DNA from 4 places in the Candidatus Avoscillospira sp. LCP25S3_F1 genome. Region 1 is predicted to be linked to each of the others. Evidence: riboswitches for the same ligand, from Rfam matches in the RefSeq annotation. Region 1 holds a riboswitch; each other region holds the start of a gene.

Region 1 (3,529 bases):
CCGGACAACACGAAGATATAGCGGTAAATGAGGTACATCAGCTCAATGAGCAGCTCCGGCACATGGACCCGCCCCAGGGCGGCAATGAGCTGGGGCATGGGGGTGGACAGGCACAGGGCGTACAGGCAGGACACAGAGGCCGTAGCGCCGGTGAGAATCACCAGAGTGGACACCTGGGCCTGGGCCGGAATGGTGAGATAGACCCCGAAGCAGGGGAGACTGACCACGCCGCCGGGGACAGTGGCAAAGTCGAAGAGCAGGGCCAGACCGCTGAGCAGTACAAAGGTCAGCGGCGTCAGAAACAGGCGGGCCCAGGTCCGGGCCGGCGTTCTGCCTGCCAGCACCGTCACCGCCGCCGTCAGGACCCACACCAGCAGGCTCACCAGAGGGGAGCGGGCGGCCAGGGTCAGAACGATGAGGGCGAGGGCGGTCAGGGCCTTCAGCCCGGCCGGTACGCTGTGGAGCCGGGATTGAAGGGCATAGTAGTCGATGGCGGTCCAGTCGTCATGGCTGTGACCGTGCCGCAGAGGCAGCCAGAGCAAACCGGCGGCAGCTGCGGCGGCGGTCAGGGCCAGGGCCGGGGACAGATGTCCCACAGCCAGGCCCCAGACGATGACCGCGCCCAGGAGGGCCCGCAGCATGGCTTACTCGGTCTGCCCGGCGCTGCGGTACTTGTGCCGGGCCGTCAGATAGCCCAGACCGAAGCAGATGACGCCGGAGCCAATGGCGGCCTGGAGGGCGAAGAGCAAACTCTCGGTCTCGCCGCCGGGGGGCTCCAGAATGCTGGAGGCCCAGGGCTTGTAATCGGGGTCGATGGCGGTGATGGCTTCCTCCGCCTGGCCGTCGGCGCCGCCGAACTCGGAATCCTTGATGGTCAGCAGGGGAATGCAGGCGATGGCGACGCACAGCAGCAGCAAAATGACGATGGTGAGACCTTTCTTTTTCATGCGGCGGCACCTCCCAGATAGCCCAGCTCCTTCAATTCGGGACGGGCGAGAGTTTCCAGCGCCAGGACCACAACCACAGTCAGCAGGCCCTCCACGATGGCCAGAGGCACCTGGGTCACGGCGAAAATGCCCAGGAACTCCGTCAGCGACGCGGCAAAGCCGCCGGTGGCCGACGGATGGGCCAGAGCCAGCTGCACACTGGTGACCACATAGGTCACAAGATCGCCCAACGCGGCGGCCAGGAACACGCCGACCTTACGGTTGACGCCTGTCTTGCGGCACAGGGCGTAGACGCCAAAGCTGACGAAGGGACCGACGATGGCCATGGAGAAGGTGTTGGCGCCCAGGGTGGTGAGGCCGCCGTGGGCCAGCAGCACCGCCTGGAACAGCAGAACGATGAGGCCCAGCACCGCCATGGGGGCAGGCCCGAAGAGGATGGCGCCCAGGCCGGTGCCGGTGGGGTGGCTGGAAGAGCCGGTGACACTGGGGATTTTCAGGGCCGACAGCAGGAAGCAGTATGCGCCGGCCATGGCCAGCAGCAGCAGGGTTTTGCGGTGGGTCTCCACGATTTTGCGGATGCGGGCGATGCCCAGAACGACGAAGGGCAGGCAAACCACGCCCCAGACCACGCTGTGGCCCAGGGGCAGATAGCCCTCCATGATGTGCATGGCTCCGGCGGGGACGGCCAGACAGAAGGCTGCGGCCAGAACCAGGGTCAGGCCGAACAAACGGCGTTCCATGGGTTTCATAGGGATGATACTCCTTTTCTCTTTGCGCAACAAAACGGAAAAAAAGCCCATTTCCAGGAAGGAAATGGGCTTGCAATCGTCCGTTTACGCGCAGGACCGATGTGGGCGCCAATCCATACCTCGTGGATCGATCGAACCGGCGCGGAGTCGGTGTTCTGGCTGCAAAGGAGCGACCTTTGTCACAGTGGCGGGACCGCGAGGGATTTTCACCCTACTTCCCCGAATTTCCGCACACAATCTGGTGAGAACGGTGCGGAAACGCGGACGCGCCGTCTCATGAAATTGTCACGGTAAAGTATACAACCACACGGGCCGCAAGTCAAGATTGCGGCGGGAAATTATCTGGAGCGGCCCTGGTTTCACAGAGGGAATACGGCCCGGAATCCCAGCGCGCCCAGGGAATAGGCGAAGATCATCAGGGGGCGGCAGGTGACGGTGATCAGGGCGAATTTTTTCCAGCTCATGCCGGTGGTACCGGCCAGGAAACAGAGGAAGTCGTCGGGCAGGCCCGGCAGGAAAATGGCCAGGGCAAAGAGCCGGTCGAACCGGCGGCTCTCATGGGTCCAGCGCTCGTATTTTTCGTGGAGCTTTTTGGAAAAGAGTTTGTTGAGCAGGGGCTTGCCCCAGTTGCGGGCCATGGCGAAGGCCACGAACGAGCCCAGGGCGATGCCCACATAATTGAGGACAAAGCCCAGCCAGGGACCGAAGATCAGCACACCGGCCAGACAGCTGACGCCGCCGGGCAGAATGGGGATGACCACCTGGACGGCCTGGAGGGCCAGAAAGATGGCGGCAGCGCTGCCGGCGTAGTGGTTGAGAAATGCCTGCAACGCCTCCTGGGACTGGAATACCCCCTGACGCCACAGCCAGAGCCCCAGGGCCACACAGAGGACAAACAGCGCCATGGACGCTGCGTTCATCAGTTTCTTCAATCGGTTATGGTCCATGGGTACGGGCTCCTTTCCGGTGGGATGGGTTTCCTCTATTGTACCCGTCCCGTCCTTAAAAGAAAAGTACCTGGCGGATTAAGTTTCCATTAACCCAGTCCGGCGAACAGGGGGGCCAGAATGACCGTCATGATGCCGGCCACCACAATGGTCAGGCCGCTCATGGCGCCTTCGATCTCGCCCAGCTCCAGGGCGTGGGCCGTGCCGATGGCGTGGATGCTGTTGCCGATGGCCAGGCCCTTGGCTACGGGATGGGTGACTTTTAACAGCTTCAGCACCACATCCACAATGACCACGCCGAACAGGCCTGTGATCATGACGCCCAGGGAGATGATGCCCTCCAGGCCGCCCAGCTGGGTACCCACGCCCAGGGCAATGGCCGTGGTGACGGATTTGGGTTGCAGGGAGTGGTAGATCTCCGGTGTCAGATGCAGCAGCCGGGACAGGACAGCGACGGTGACGGCACAGGCCACGCATCCGGCGCCCACGCTGATGACAATGGCCTGCCAGTGACGGCGCAGGAGCTTCAGCTGCCGGTACAGGGGCACGGCCAGGCAGACCGTGGACGGCGTCAGCAGCCACGTCAGATGGGACGCGCCCTTGGTGTAGGCGTCGTAGTCGATGTCCAAAAGAACGATGGTGGCGATGGTCAGAATGGAGGCAATCAGCAGGGGATTGACCAGGGGAGAGGGAAACCGGCGGCGCAGCCAGGTGCCGAACCAGAAATAGATGACGCTGAGCACCATGCCGAAGTAGGCCGATTCCCGGAGAATCTCATTCATGCTTCCGGCCCTCCTTTCGGGTCACCAGCGCCTGAGCCACCACACCGGTGATAATCATAACCACCAGGGTGCTGACGACGCAGACCAGGGCCACGGCCCACAGA
Region 2 (3,529 bases), on a different contig from region 1:
AGGACACCATGGGCAACTCGATACCATACAATTTGGCATCGTAGCCGGTAAGTTTTGTACTGTAGGCCAGGAGTGTCTTGTCATTGAACAGCGGGATTACGGGGAATTCCTGGGTGGAGATCTCTTGAATGCGGTCATAGCAGGCCGTCCGCACCTCCATGTCCAGGGCAGCAGAAGCCTCTGCCATCAACTGATCCACTTCGTCGCTCTGGTAGCCCAGGGAATAGTTCTGATTATGATCACCGCTGGTGAGCATAAAACGGCGGAAAATCGTGGCAGGTTCGGAGTTGGACAGTCCCTGCTGCATCCGAGCAATGCCATATTCGCCCTGCTTCATCTCCTCTTTCATATTAGCCATTTCCATAGGCATCAGCTCACAGTCAATGCCGATTTCAGACAGCCAAGAAGCAATCAGTTCCGCCTCGCCTTTCTGTGCGGCCTCATTACCGTTATAGAGATAGGAAATGGTGACCCGCTCTCCGTCCAGCACAGCATTGGCCAGTTCTTTGGCTTTTTCCAGATTTTCCTCTACAGGGAATTCCTTGTAAAAGGGCGTGGCGTAGTTCAGAATATTAGTAGTCGGTGTGCCGAATCCGTAATACAGTTCATCGGTAATGACGCTGCGTTGGAGGGCCAAACTAACAGCCTGCCGCATCCGCACATCGTTGAAGGGAAACTTTGTGCCATTGACTGTCAAAAAACGGATCATAGTGGATTTGGTGGTGGTAAGGGCAAAATCATCGCTACCCTCCAGTTCCATGGCCAGGGCGGCGGGAATCGCATTGAGATCGATGACACCCAAAATCTCCCCGCTCTTCAATGCAGAGAAACGGGTATCTGCATCGGGAATAGCCTTGATCCGAATGGTTTTCGCTTTGGCGGCATCGCCCCAATAGTCGTCGAACCGCTCCAGCAATACATATTCATCCAGAACATTTTCGCGAATTCGGAACGGACCGGTACCGATACAGATGCCGTTGAAATTGCCCTCCTCATCGAAGCAGGCGGGGCTGTAGATGGCGCTGCCGAAGTTGACCATATTGTAAAGCTGTGTGGGAGACGGCTGCGTAAACGTCAGACGAACCGTGTACTCGTCCATCTTTTCATAAGTATCCAGATTGGGATAGTGGGCATCGATATCCAGCGGATAGAAAGAAGAGCTTTTGACGCCCATAGCCATTCGGTCAAAGTTGGCGATGACCGCATCAGCATTGAAGTCACTGCCGTCATGGAATTTGACGCCTTGGCGAAGATGGAAGGTCCACTGGGTTCCGTCTTCGCTCATCTCCCAGCTTTCCGCCAGGCAAGGAATGGGGGCGGCTGTTTCATCCTGGGTAATCAAAGGTTCCCAGACATAAAGGATCTTGCTGCAATAATAGCCGTCTTTTTCACCGGGCGCCAGATTGCGATATCCGGCCAGCACGATTTCCGCATTTGGGTCCACAGTATCCTGGGACTGCTCCTGTACCGTCTGCCCGGCTCCGGTGCTGCCTGACGTTTCTGTCCCATCGGTGGCAGAATCACCGCCGGAACAGCCCAAAAGCCCCAAGGAAAGAATCATCGTGAGAAAAAGTGCCATAATTCGTTTTTTCATATTTTTTACACCCATAGAAACTATTACCTCCTAAATTGCTCTTATCTGCCCGTTAAGGCAGCTGTTTACATACGTATGGGCTTCCACACCAAAAGTTGGGAGTCAAACGGATACTCACACACCCATTGCGTTCCCTCCCTGCGGTGAAACGGTGATAACAGATCCCACAGCCGCTCCCGAGGACAAGGTGCCATCAGGAATTGCTCCGCCCTCCGTAAGATCGCTTCCTTGTCGGCATAACGATATGTCCGATGATTCGGAATATTTATCATTTTGCAGGAAATCCCCAATGAAGTGAGCACCTCACCCAATTCCCGACATCCCTGGCGAGTGTAGCGGATCGGAAGGTCAGCTGCTTCCAGGACCGGCAGCCATGGAAATTCTGGTGGGCAGTTCATGCCGATTACACACAGATGACCGGCATGATCGTTCATCTTCTGCAAAAAATGCTCGGGCTCTTCCAAACGATATAGGCAATTGTAACCAAACACCAGGTCATGAACGGGAACTTCCGCATCTTCCCAGGTAGAACAGATCGGAACGATGGGATTCCAGGGTGCGGATCTGCTGCTGATATAGGCCAGATTATCGGGAGAAATATCCACACAGGTGACTTTTGGAAATGTACGGCACAGCGACAGTGTATAATTTCCCCAGCCCGGCCCGATCTCCAAGACAGAATGAATGGGCAACGGCTCTGTTAGAGCGCTCAGAGCCTCCCATACCGCTGTTGCATAAGCATCTGGCGGCGGTGGACCATCGGCCATGCGCTTGCGCCAAAACGCCTGCTCCTCTGCTGCGCTCTGCGCCCGCACCGGCAAATCTCCATTTGGAAAACGCAGGCCTCGACGCCATCTGTTGCCTGCATCTGTGTGCGTCACGTTGATCACTCCCTCCAAAATAAGACGCAAAAATCGGGCCATTACTGCATAAAAATACAGTAATGGCCCGATTTTGCCAATACAAATACAATGCTTCCTTCCAAATGCACGTGGAGTATGGAAACAATCCAGCAGGCAAGTCTTCTGACTTGTGGATCAACACCTTCGCAGCCTTCCCGGTCACAGGACCAGTGGCATCTTTGCGTCGGCTCCTCACTTACAGCGGCGGCTCCGTGTGGGATTTGCACCCAGCTTCCTTCTTCGGCTTCTCACTGTGTATTTTTCACATCTGAGAAACACCTGCGCCCGTAGTATAGCACAGTCCACAGCCATTTGCAAATCTTTTTATTGTGAAAATCTCTTACTGTTCCTCCATGGAATGCTGCTCAATAAAATGGATTTCCTATACCTTGACACCTTTTCTTAAATGTGGTACTCTTTGGTTAATTAAGACTAACCACCGCACAAGGAGGAGCAAACATGCAGGAATTTGACGCCTTTGACCGTCGGTTTCCCCTGCGGCAGATGACCATTGGCGGAATCTCCTTCCCCTATCGCCATCATGTCCATAGTCAAAATCGGGAAACTCTGCTGCTGCTGACCGGCGGCATCGGGCTGTCCGATCTGTTTTTTCACCATTTTGCAGCATTTGCAAAGGATTTTTCCGTACTCACCTGTGATTATCCCCTCCACTGCACTACCATGGCCCAGCTGACTGACACTTTAGCCCAGCTGCTGCGTACCCTGGGCATCCGGGCCTGGCTGGTGGGCCATTCCTTCGGCGGCGTGGTGGCCCAGCTGCTGGCCAGACGCCATCCGGATGTGGTAGCCGGTCTGGTTCTGTCCAATACCGCTTCCCTGGCAGCAGATATGACACCGAAAACCCGCGCCTCTCTGTTGGCTCTGTTGGAGAAGGAGGAACGCTATCACAGCCAGATGCAGGCCATGCCCTTCGCCCTGATCAAACCCATGCTGCGGCGGGCCATTCTGAAAAAGGCTGTCGGTCTAACACCTGCCCAGCAAAAGACTGTCAACGATCTGTGTCAGTTGATGA
Region 3 (3,529 bases), on a different contig from region 1:
ATCAGCAGAAAGCTTAAAAAGCTGACGCCCAGCAGCACCAGAAAAATGTGGGCAAGCCGACAGCCTATTTTTCGTTTCATATGCATTTTTCACCTCACGAAAGCCAATCATCGCTGCTGGGGTTTTCTCGATTTTTCCTGCAGGCCCAGTTGAAACAAAGCATTGGCCCAGGAACCGCATACCTTTTGCAGCCGCATACGGACTTCCGGCGGCACTTCCCTGCGGCCAGGCGGATGCCCCAACTGCTGCGCCATCTTCCATACCAACTCCAAGTCTGCCTCGGTCTGCAGATCCAGCTTCAACAGTCGATAGTAGCAGTCGTACAGTTCCTGTCGATGGGACGCCCGCCGTTTCTCCTTTCCCCGCTGTAGCGGAGCATTCACAAAAGGCGTGATGCGCCGAACCGGCTCCAGATCGATCTGATAGAGGACATTCCGCCATGAGCCAAACCGCCGGAGCAGGGATTCCCGTAGGCTTTGTTCCACTTCACTCCGAAGGGGCGCCCGATTCAGCCCTTCCGCAAGGGCTCTCAGTTCTTGGAGCATATGCCGTTCCTCCGCCTCTAAGTTTTCCACTTTCTGCAGGCGGACCACAATCGCATCCTCCACCCCCGCGGCAGCTAAAACCTCTCCCCAGGTTCGGTACCGTTTTTTCAGTTTTCGGCATATCTCCGGCAGCTCCGACGGATGCGGAATCCGGCCCAGCTGTTCTGCCATGCTCCGAATCTGATCGAGCATCTGCTGGTACTCTTCTTTCTTCTGTGACATTTGTTCTGTGGATATTCCACCCCGACCTGCCGATCGGCTTAACCCCGCTGCACGCAATGCCCCCGGCCAGTTTTTAAACCGGGCTTTCAGATAGGTTCGCAAGATCCAGTGTACCTCTCCCTGGGACGGAGAATGCCCCAGCTGCTGGGCACTTTGACGCAGAAGTTCCGACAGCTCATCATCAGAAAAAGATGCATAAAGCTGTGCGCCTTCCTCTGTATCAACGGAGTAGCGCGAACCGTCTTTTTCCTCGGTCTCTCCGTGGAGCCTGGAACCTTCCGCAATCATGCTGAGCACCATCTTTTTCTGTTCCTGCAGCTGGTTTTTGTTGTTTTCTCCCATCGTTTCTGTGTCCCTCCCTAAAAAAAACGGCTGTGAACCCGAAGATCCACAGCCGTTTTTCTGCGCAGCAAATACCAAGTGCAGCGTCCCACACCTGGCTGATCTCTTTTTGTAGGTCTTCTGACTTGCGCTTGGGGCAGGGGTTCCCTGCCTTCGCCGGTCTGCTCTGCCTTCTCAGGGCACGTCCCCAATGGCGAACTTTCGTTAACGAGCAGCGGACATCACGCATACAGCGGCGGTTACCGTCCGGGATTCTCACCCGATTCCCTTGTTCAGCCGCCCGGATCTTTTCCTGCGGCCACAAAAAGTTTTATGTGATTTTAGCATAAAAAAACGGTCTTCCCTCTTTGGAAAGACCGTATGGATACAAAACAGCTACGACTCCCAAAAAATGCTCTCTAATGTACGATCACTGCCGGCTGACGTCTTACGACGAATACGGTCTGTCGCGCCGGATTCCCACCGGCTTATGATAAAGAGCACCTGTATTGTGTTATACAAGTTTCTCATCGTATCTGCTTGCTATTCACTTTCGTGTTTTATTGTACCGCAATGCTTTGCTGATTGCAAGTAAAATTTTAACCGATAACATCTTGAAAATCATGCAGCCAAATGATTCTGGTTTTAATAATGCTTTTTCCCCATTTAAAACTTTGACGATGGTACCCCAATGCATCTCGCATTTGGCCATTCTCAAGTAGACTACCAGATGTTCATCTGATAAGTAACCTTTTTGCCTCCATGTTTTATGGGGGCAGATTTTTTTATTTACAAAAAGTTCAATTTTCCGTGGGCACAAACTGCCGTTTTGCGGTGCGTATTAAAGGAGAAGGACAAATGAAAGAACAGCACTGTGTATCGACGAAACAATTGTATAAATTCCTTACTGCCTGTGGCGGGAACTGGCGCAACACCATCCATATCTCTGCGCAGGAAGGCTGCACCGGTTGGCTGCTGGCTGCGGATCGGAATGGAGCGCCCGTGTTAATGCGCGTAGATGCATTGGAACGTGGGATACAGGAGCGGATCGATACCAACGAGTGCAGAGGCACTTTGACGGAATCAGCTTTTACAGATATTTTTGCACAATATCTGTGCTGGCAGTTGCCCACCACCAGCAGCACTCCCGCAGATACGCTGAACTTGTTGTCCGACCATAGTTAAAAGCACTGGAGGGTTCTTATGAAACGAGTCAATATCAAATGCCCCTATTGCGGTGCAACCGCTTATCTCCGGCCAGCCTCCGTTGCTTACGGGGAGCGGGCCATACCCGGGGCCAAACTCTACGTCTGCGGCAACTACCCTGCCTGCGACTCCTATGTGGCCGCCCACCGTGGCACACAACTGCCAATGGGGACTCTGGCCAACAAAGACCTGCGCCGCCAGCGCCAGGAAGCCCATACGGTATTCAATCAGTTATGGAATCGCGGTCTGATGACCAAACGTCAGGCCTATCTGTGGCTCCAGGCCAGGCTGGATCTTCCCGAATGCGAGGCACACATCGCCAAGTTTTCCGAAGTCCGCTGCCGCCTGGTCATCCATCTATGTCAACAATTTCTCGATGCCCAGCACCGGGCCGCTTAGGAGGGAACATTCCATGAAATACAATCAGCCTCTCACACCCGCACAGCAAAGCCTGGTGGAACAGCATACAACTCTGATCCATTGGACCATTCGCAAATACATCGACAGCAGAGAGAATATCTGCGGCCTGGGCTACGATGATGCCCCCATACCCGAATTGACGGACAGAAAAATCAGTCGTAAACTGGAATAGAAAGGAGCGATAAAAATGGAAGAGCAAAAGGACAAAAAAGGTGTGCCGCCACCTCGCTACGATACTGCCTTCAAAGCCGGCGCAGTGAAAATGGTAGCAGAGCAGGGACGGGACCCCAAGGAAGTTGCCCGAGACCTCGGCATTTGCATCGACACCCTACGGAGCTGGCTGAAGGCCTCCGGGATGCAGTTGGGCCAGGTGAGCCGCTACAACCGGGAACAGCAGCGGATCCGGGAGCTGGAAGCGGAGATCCGTACGCTGCGCAAGCAGCTGGGTGAGAAAGATGAGGTCATTGACATCCTAAAAAAATCCGTCGGCATCCTGTCGAAACCATAGTGGAAAAATACCGCTGCGTTCAGGCGCTGCACCGCCAGGGAGCCACTGTGGAACAGGCATGCCGGACCCTGGAGATCTCGCGCAGCGGCTACTATGATTGGCTGCATCACAAGCCCTGTATCCGTGAGCAGCGGAATCAAGCACTGAAACGGAAACTGGTGGAACTACACCAAAAATATCCTGCCCTGGGATTGGACAGCCTCTATCATTTGCTCAAACCGGATTTCGGCTGCTCTCGTAAGCGGGTACACCGTCAGATGCGCCTTGCCGGTATCTGTTCGGTCAGACATCGGGCCTATAAAGTCAC
Region 4 (3,529 bases), on a different contig from region 1:
GCCGTTTTTTGAACTGATTGGATAGGAGATGAATGCTCATGGAAGGAAACCAATACAAATTTTTTTCACACAAGCAATGTGAATATTTTCCATGCCACCCAACACAGGACCCTGAATCGTTTAATTGTCTGTTTTGCTTTTGTCCACTGTATGCTTTGGGCAAGGCCTGCGGAGGAAATTATCAGTATTTATATAATGGCCGTAAGGACTGCAGCGCATGTACGATCCCCCATCAAAAAGACCGATATGACGACATCATAGGCAAGTATCCTGAGCTGGAAAAAATGATGAAAGAATCAGAACAGCCATAGCGTATGAAAGTGCCTGGATATGTTCTTGACACGTCTGCAAAAATCGGTTACAATACGGGCTGTGAGCAGGTCATATGCTTGACATATGCCAACTGACAAGCCGGTGTGAATCCGGCGCAGTCTTACCTCTACTGTATTTGGCTCCGGCCATAAGCCAGGATTGTCAGCCTGCTCCATGGTAATTGATCAAGGTGGTATCCATTGCCGATTTTTGCAGCCATGCCCATGTTTGGGGATGGCTGGAGGTTTTGTGCATTTCATGTGTTCAAAGCTTCTATTTGCAGGGATCGGCAATGGATATCTGCTTTTCCGGCAGACGCCATTGTCTGCCGGATTTTTTATTTTTCGGATTGGCAGCAGGTCCCAAAGTCGAAAGGGGGTGTAGACCGTTAGCAAGCGAAGGCAGGCTCGTCCAGCAAAATTGACACCGCAAGAGCTGGAGCGATATCGAGATACCATACAAAATTTAGCACAGCAAGCCCAAACAAAACGAACAGATGGGGAGAACCAGGAAAAGGAATTGCGCATGCTTTATCAATCCTTTACCTTGTCCAGCGGCATTGGTAAAGCCATCTATGCCAGCTATTCTGATCAAGAGCTGTTGGATGTTCTGCGAGAAGCGGCCATTCGTATTGGGCGTGCACCAACGCAGGGAGAGATTTTTTTTCTGTATCGGATCTATCTGAAAGCCCGGTTTGGCACTTGGCCGGCAGCGCTGCGGGCAGCTGGAATGCGGCGATTACCAGTACCGGATCTAACGATCCCAGATTGGGAGCAAATGCTGCTGGAACGGCCGGATATTTGTAATGCATTGGAGGATGTTACGCAACGCAGATGCCGCCTCGGGTATCCGCCGCGCAAGCGGGATGTACCGCAAGCCAAAGTCCTTTGTGAGCGATTCCGCTCTTGGGAAAATGTAATTGCTGCCGCAGAAGCATTTCAAACGTGGCAGATGGAAAGGGGGAACTCTGTTTAAAAGTAAATAGGGGAGCATTTGTTGTGGCCCTGTCTCGGCAGTAGCAGAGGGAGGGATGAACAAGGGAATCGGGTGAGAATCCTGAACGGTAACCGCCGCTGTATGCGCTGAGATACCGGATCGTTGACGAAAGTCGGTCACTGGGAAACTGGGAAGGCAGATCCGGCGTCGTGGGGAAGACCCTGCAGGCGTGAGTCAGAAGACCTACAAGGAATGCGAAGCGGCCGCAACGCGGCCAACCATGGGAAAACGGCTGTGGCGATCATTGGGATCTGTCACGGCATTTTTTATGCCCTGACAGAGCGACAGTCAAAGGAGAATTGGGAACCTATGAAAAAACGTATGTTAAGCATACTGCTGGCGCTGTCTCTGCTGCTCGGCATGGCTCCGGTGCATGCGGAGGCCGCGTCGGAGAATGGCACCGCCGCTGTAGAGACAGAGTACCTCCTGCATACAGCCGGTGCGGAGAGAGAAGCAGAGTGGGTCATTGATGACCAGAATGCGCTGCAAAACATGGGGCACGGCGCGTATAAACTCGGTGCAGATATCGAACTGCACGAATGGACTGCCATCGACTTTTCCGGCACGTTGGACGGTGATGGCCACACCATCACGTTGGCCGGTCAGCCGCTGTTCAATGAGCTGAGCGGTAATGTGCAGAACCTGCTGTTGGACGGCGCAGTGGAGGTAGAGAATGCAGCCGGAGCGTTGGCTTTTGCCATAGATGGCGGTGTGGTGAATAACTGTTGGTCTGGTGTTGAGACATTTTCTTATAATGTCTCGGCGGGGTTTGCTGGAACCATGACGGGCGGTACCATCAAAAACTGCCTCTTTACCTATGATATAGCAGAGTACGGTATTGCCACCGAGTCAGATGGTGCATCCCGTATTGGGGTCAATCCCAAATTCCGTGTAAACACCATTTAAGGTGCGAATAGAGCAAAATTTATTCAGGGCGGTAGCCGGGGAAATCCGGCTGCCGCCGTTTCGCCTTTTCAACAACATAACGCCGGTGGTGGCGGATGTCAAGGGTGGCGGAGCCGTTCAGCTTGTCACTGACATCCGGCCCCGGCGGTGTTACTCGGGCATACGCTCGGCAAAATAGATGGCCATCTGAGCGTGGATCAGGCTCCAGTCCTGCCGCCGCCCAGTCCACTTTTTTGTAATGTCCATCATGGCCAGATATCATAGCCAATAATGAGATAGTCTACCAAATAAAGCGCCAATCGTACCCAGCGCCCAGCAGCGCCCAACTGGTCAAAAACGCTGGAACCCAAAGTTTGCAACGCCAGCAGCAATACCGTGGCGGTCAGGATTCTTCCCAACATAATTTTCTGTTTCTTTGTCATGCCGCTGCTGGGCCGCTGACCAATCAAGAGAAGGATAACTGATAATACGGCTACTACGATCAGCAAGCCGCTTTCAATCATTTCTTGCATATCATTCTTTCCCTTCTATAATTGCTTATTTGTTTGTTAAAAAAAGTGCCCCTTCCGCCCGTAGCGTCTGGGGCACCTGTGTGGAATGGGTCTTATAGGAAGATCTCGCAGTCAGGCTCCACCTTCTTGCAAGCCTTCTGCACAGCAGCCATCACACTGGCCGGCTCCTGACCTTCAGCAAATTCCACGATCATCTTCTGGGTCATGAAGTTCACAGTAGCGTTCTGCACGCCGCTGGTCTTGCGAGCTGCGTCTTCCATCAGGTTGGCGCAGTTAGCGCAGTCTACTTCGATCTTATAAGTTTTTTTCATTTTGGAAAACTCCTCTCTTAATTTGTTCCTGTTACCAGAACAATTAAATCGTTGTTTAATTGTGTCTTTATCATACTTGGATAAACTGGCTTCGTCAATGCTTTGGACGCACATCCTGCCGTTTGGGTAAAAGGTTCTGCTACTTGGGAAAATGCAGCTTTTATGGACACATTTCAATGCATTGACAAAGGGGCGAGATATAACAACATCGCCATGCAAAAAAGGTTCTGACACGGAAGCATAGCTCCATGTCAGAACCTTGTTCTGCTTCACAAATTATTTTTGGGGGTTGCGTCGCCCGGTGTTTTCTGAGCCACGCACTTCCTCATGGTAAAAGTAATCCACGATTATGGGGTGCCCAGGCTCTGCTCGTCCGTAGGGCAGCTCGTTGTCCACGAAGGGACAGCTGTATTCTTTTGCCAGCCGCTCCGCTTGATCCTCCAAACCATGGAAATAGCTTCTGTCTCCCTTGTTGTAGATCGCGTCGTACAG

Evidence for each region. Region 1 has a riboswitch for cobalamin ahead of ACTQ33_RS11655 (energy-coupling factor ABC transporter permease). Riboswitches for the same ligand answer to the same signal wherever they lie in the genome.
Region 2: linked by a shared signal. The riboswitch ahead of ACTQ33_RS12765 (class I SAM-dependent methyltransferase) and the one ahead of ACTQ33_RS11655 (energy-coupling factor ABC transporter permease) in region 1 are both predicted to bind cobalamin.
Region 3: linked by a shared signal. The riboswitch ahead of ACTQ33_RS15380 (homing endonuclease associated repeat-containing protein) and the one ahead of ACTQ33_RS11655 (energy-coupling factor ABC transporter permease) in region 1 are both predicted to bind cobalamin.
Region 4: linked by a shared signal. The riboswitch ahead of ACTQ33_RS00020 (hypothetical protein) and the one ahead of ACTQ33_RS11655 (energy-coupling factor ABC transporter permease) in region 1 are both predicted to bind cobalamin.

Annotation. Positions count from the first base shown of each region.
Region 1 is NZ_JBQKJT010000012.1:22,722-26,250, forward strand. It holds gene cbiQ (cobalt ECF transporter T component CbiQ) at 1-641, opposite strand, end outside; gene ACTQ33_RS11650 (energy-coupling factor ABC transporter substrate-binding protein) at 645-947, opposite strand; gene ACTQ33_RS11655 (energy-coupling factor ABC transporter permease) at 944-1,696, opposite strand; adenosylcobalamin (AdoCbl) riboswitch at 1,797-1,942, opposite strand; gene ACTQ33_RS11660 (TVP38/TMEM64 family protein) at 2,056-2,643, opposite strand; gene ACTQ33_RS11665 (LrgB family protein) at 2,733-3,425, opposite strand; gene ACTQ33_RS11670 (CidA/LrgA family protein) at 3,418-3,529, opposite strand, start outside.
Region 2 is NZ_JBQKJT010000014.1:37,701-41,229, reverse strand. It holds gene ACTQ33_RS12770 (ABC transporter substrate-binding protein) at 1-1,609, opposite strand, end outside; gene ACTQ33_RS12765 (class I SAM-dependent methyltransferase) at 1,660-2,484, opposite strand; cobalamin riboswitch at 2,593-2,794, opposite strand; gene ACTQ33_RS12760 (alpha/beta hydrolase) at 2,956-3,529, shown strand, end outside.
Region 3 is NZ_JBQKJT010000025.1:24,978-28,506, forward strand. It holds gene nikB (nickel ABC transporter permease) at 1-80, opposite strand, end outside; gene ACTQ33_RS15380 (homing endonuclease associated repeat-containing protein) at 108-1,109, opposite strand; cobalamin riboswitch at 1,203-1,430, opposite strand; gene ACTQ33_RS15385 (hypothetical protein) at 1,947-2,273, shown strand; gene ACTQ33_RS15390 (zinc-finger-containing protein) at 2,292-2,693, shown strand; gene ACTQ33_RS15395 (hypothetical protein) at 2,707-2,886, shown strand; gene ACTQ33_RS15400 (transposase) at 2,902-3,222, shown strand; gene ACTQ33_RS15405 (DUF3846 domain-containing protein) at 3,270-3,529, shown strand, end outside.
Region 4 is NZ_JBQKJT010000001.1:294-3,822, reverse strand. It holds gene ACTQ33_RS00030 (cysteine-rich small domain-containing protein) at 39-311, shown strand; gene ACTQ33_RS00025 (homing endonuclease associated repeat-containing protein) at 838-1,287, shown strand; cobalamin riboswitch at 1,292-1,513, shown strand; gene ACTQ33_RS00020 (hypothetical protein) at 1,618-2,214, shown strand; gene ACTQ33_RS00015 (hypothetical protein) at 2,460-2,726, opposite strand; gene ACTQ33_RS00010 (cation transporter) at 2,819-3,037, opposite strand; partial or broken gene ACTQ33_RS00005 (hypothetical protein) at 3,314-3,529, opposite strand, start outside.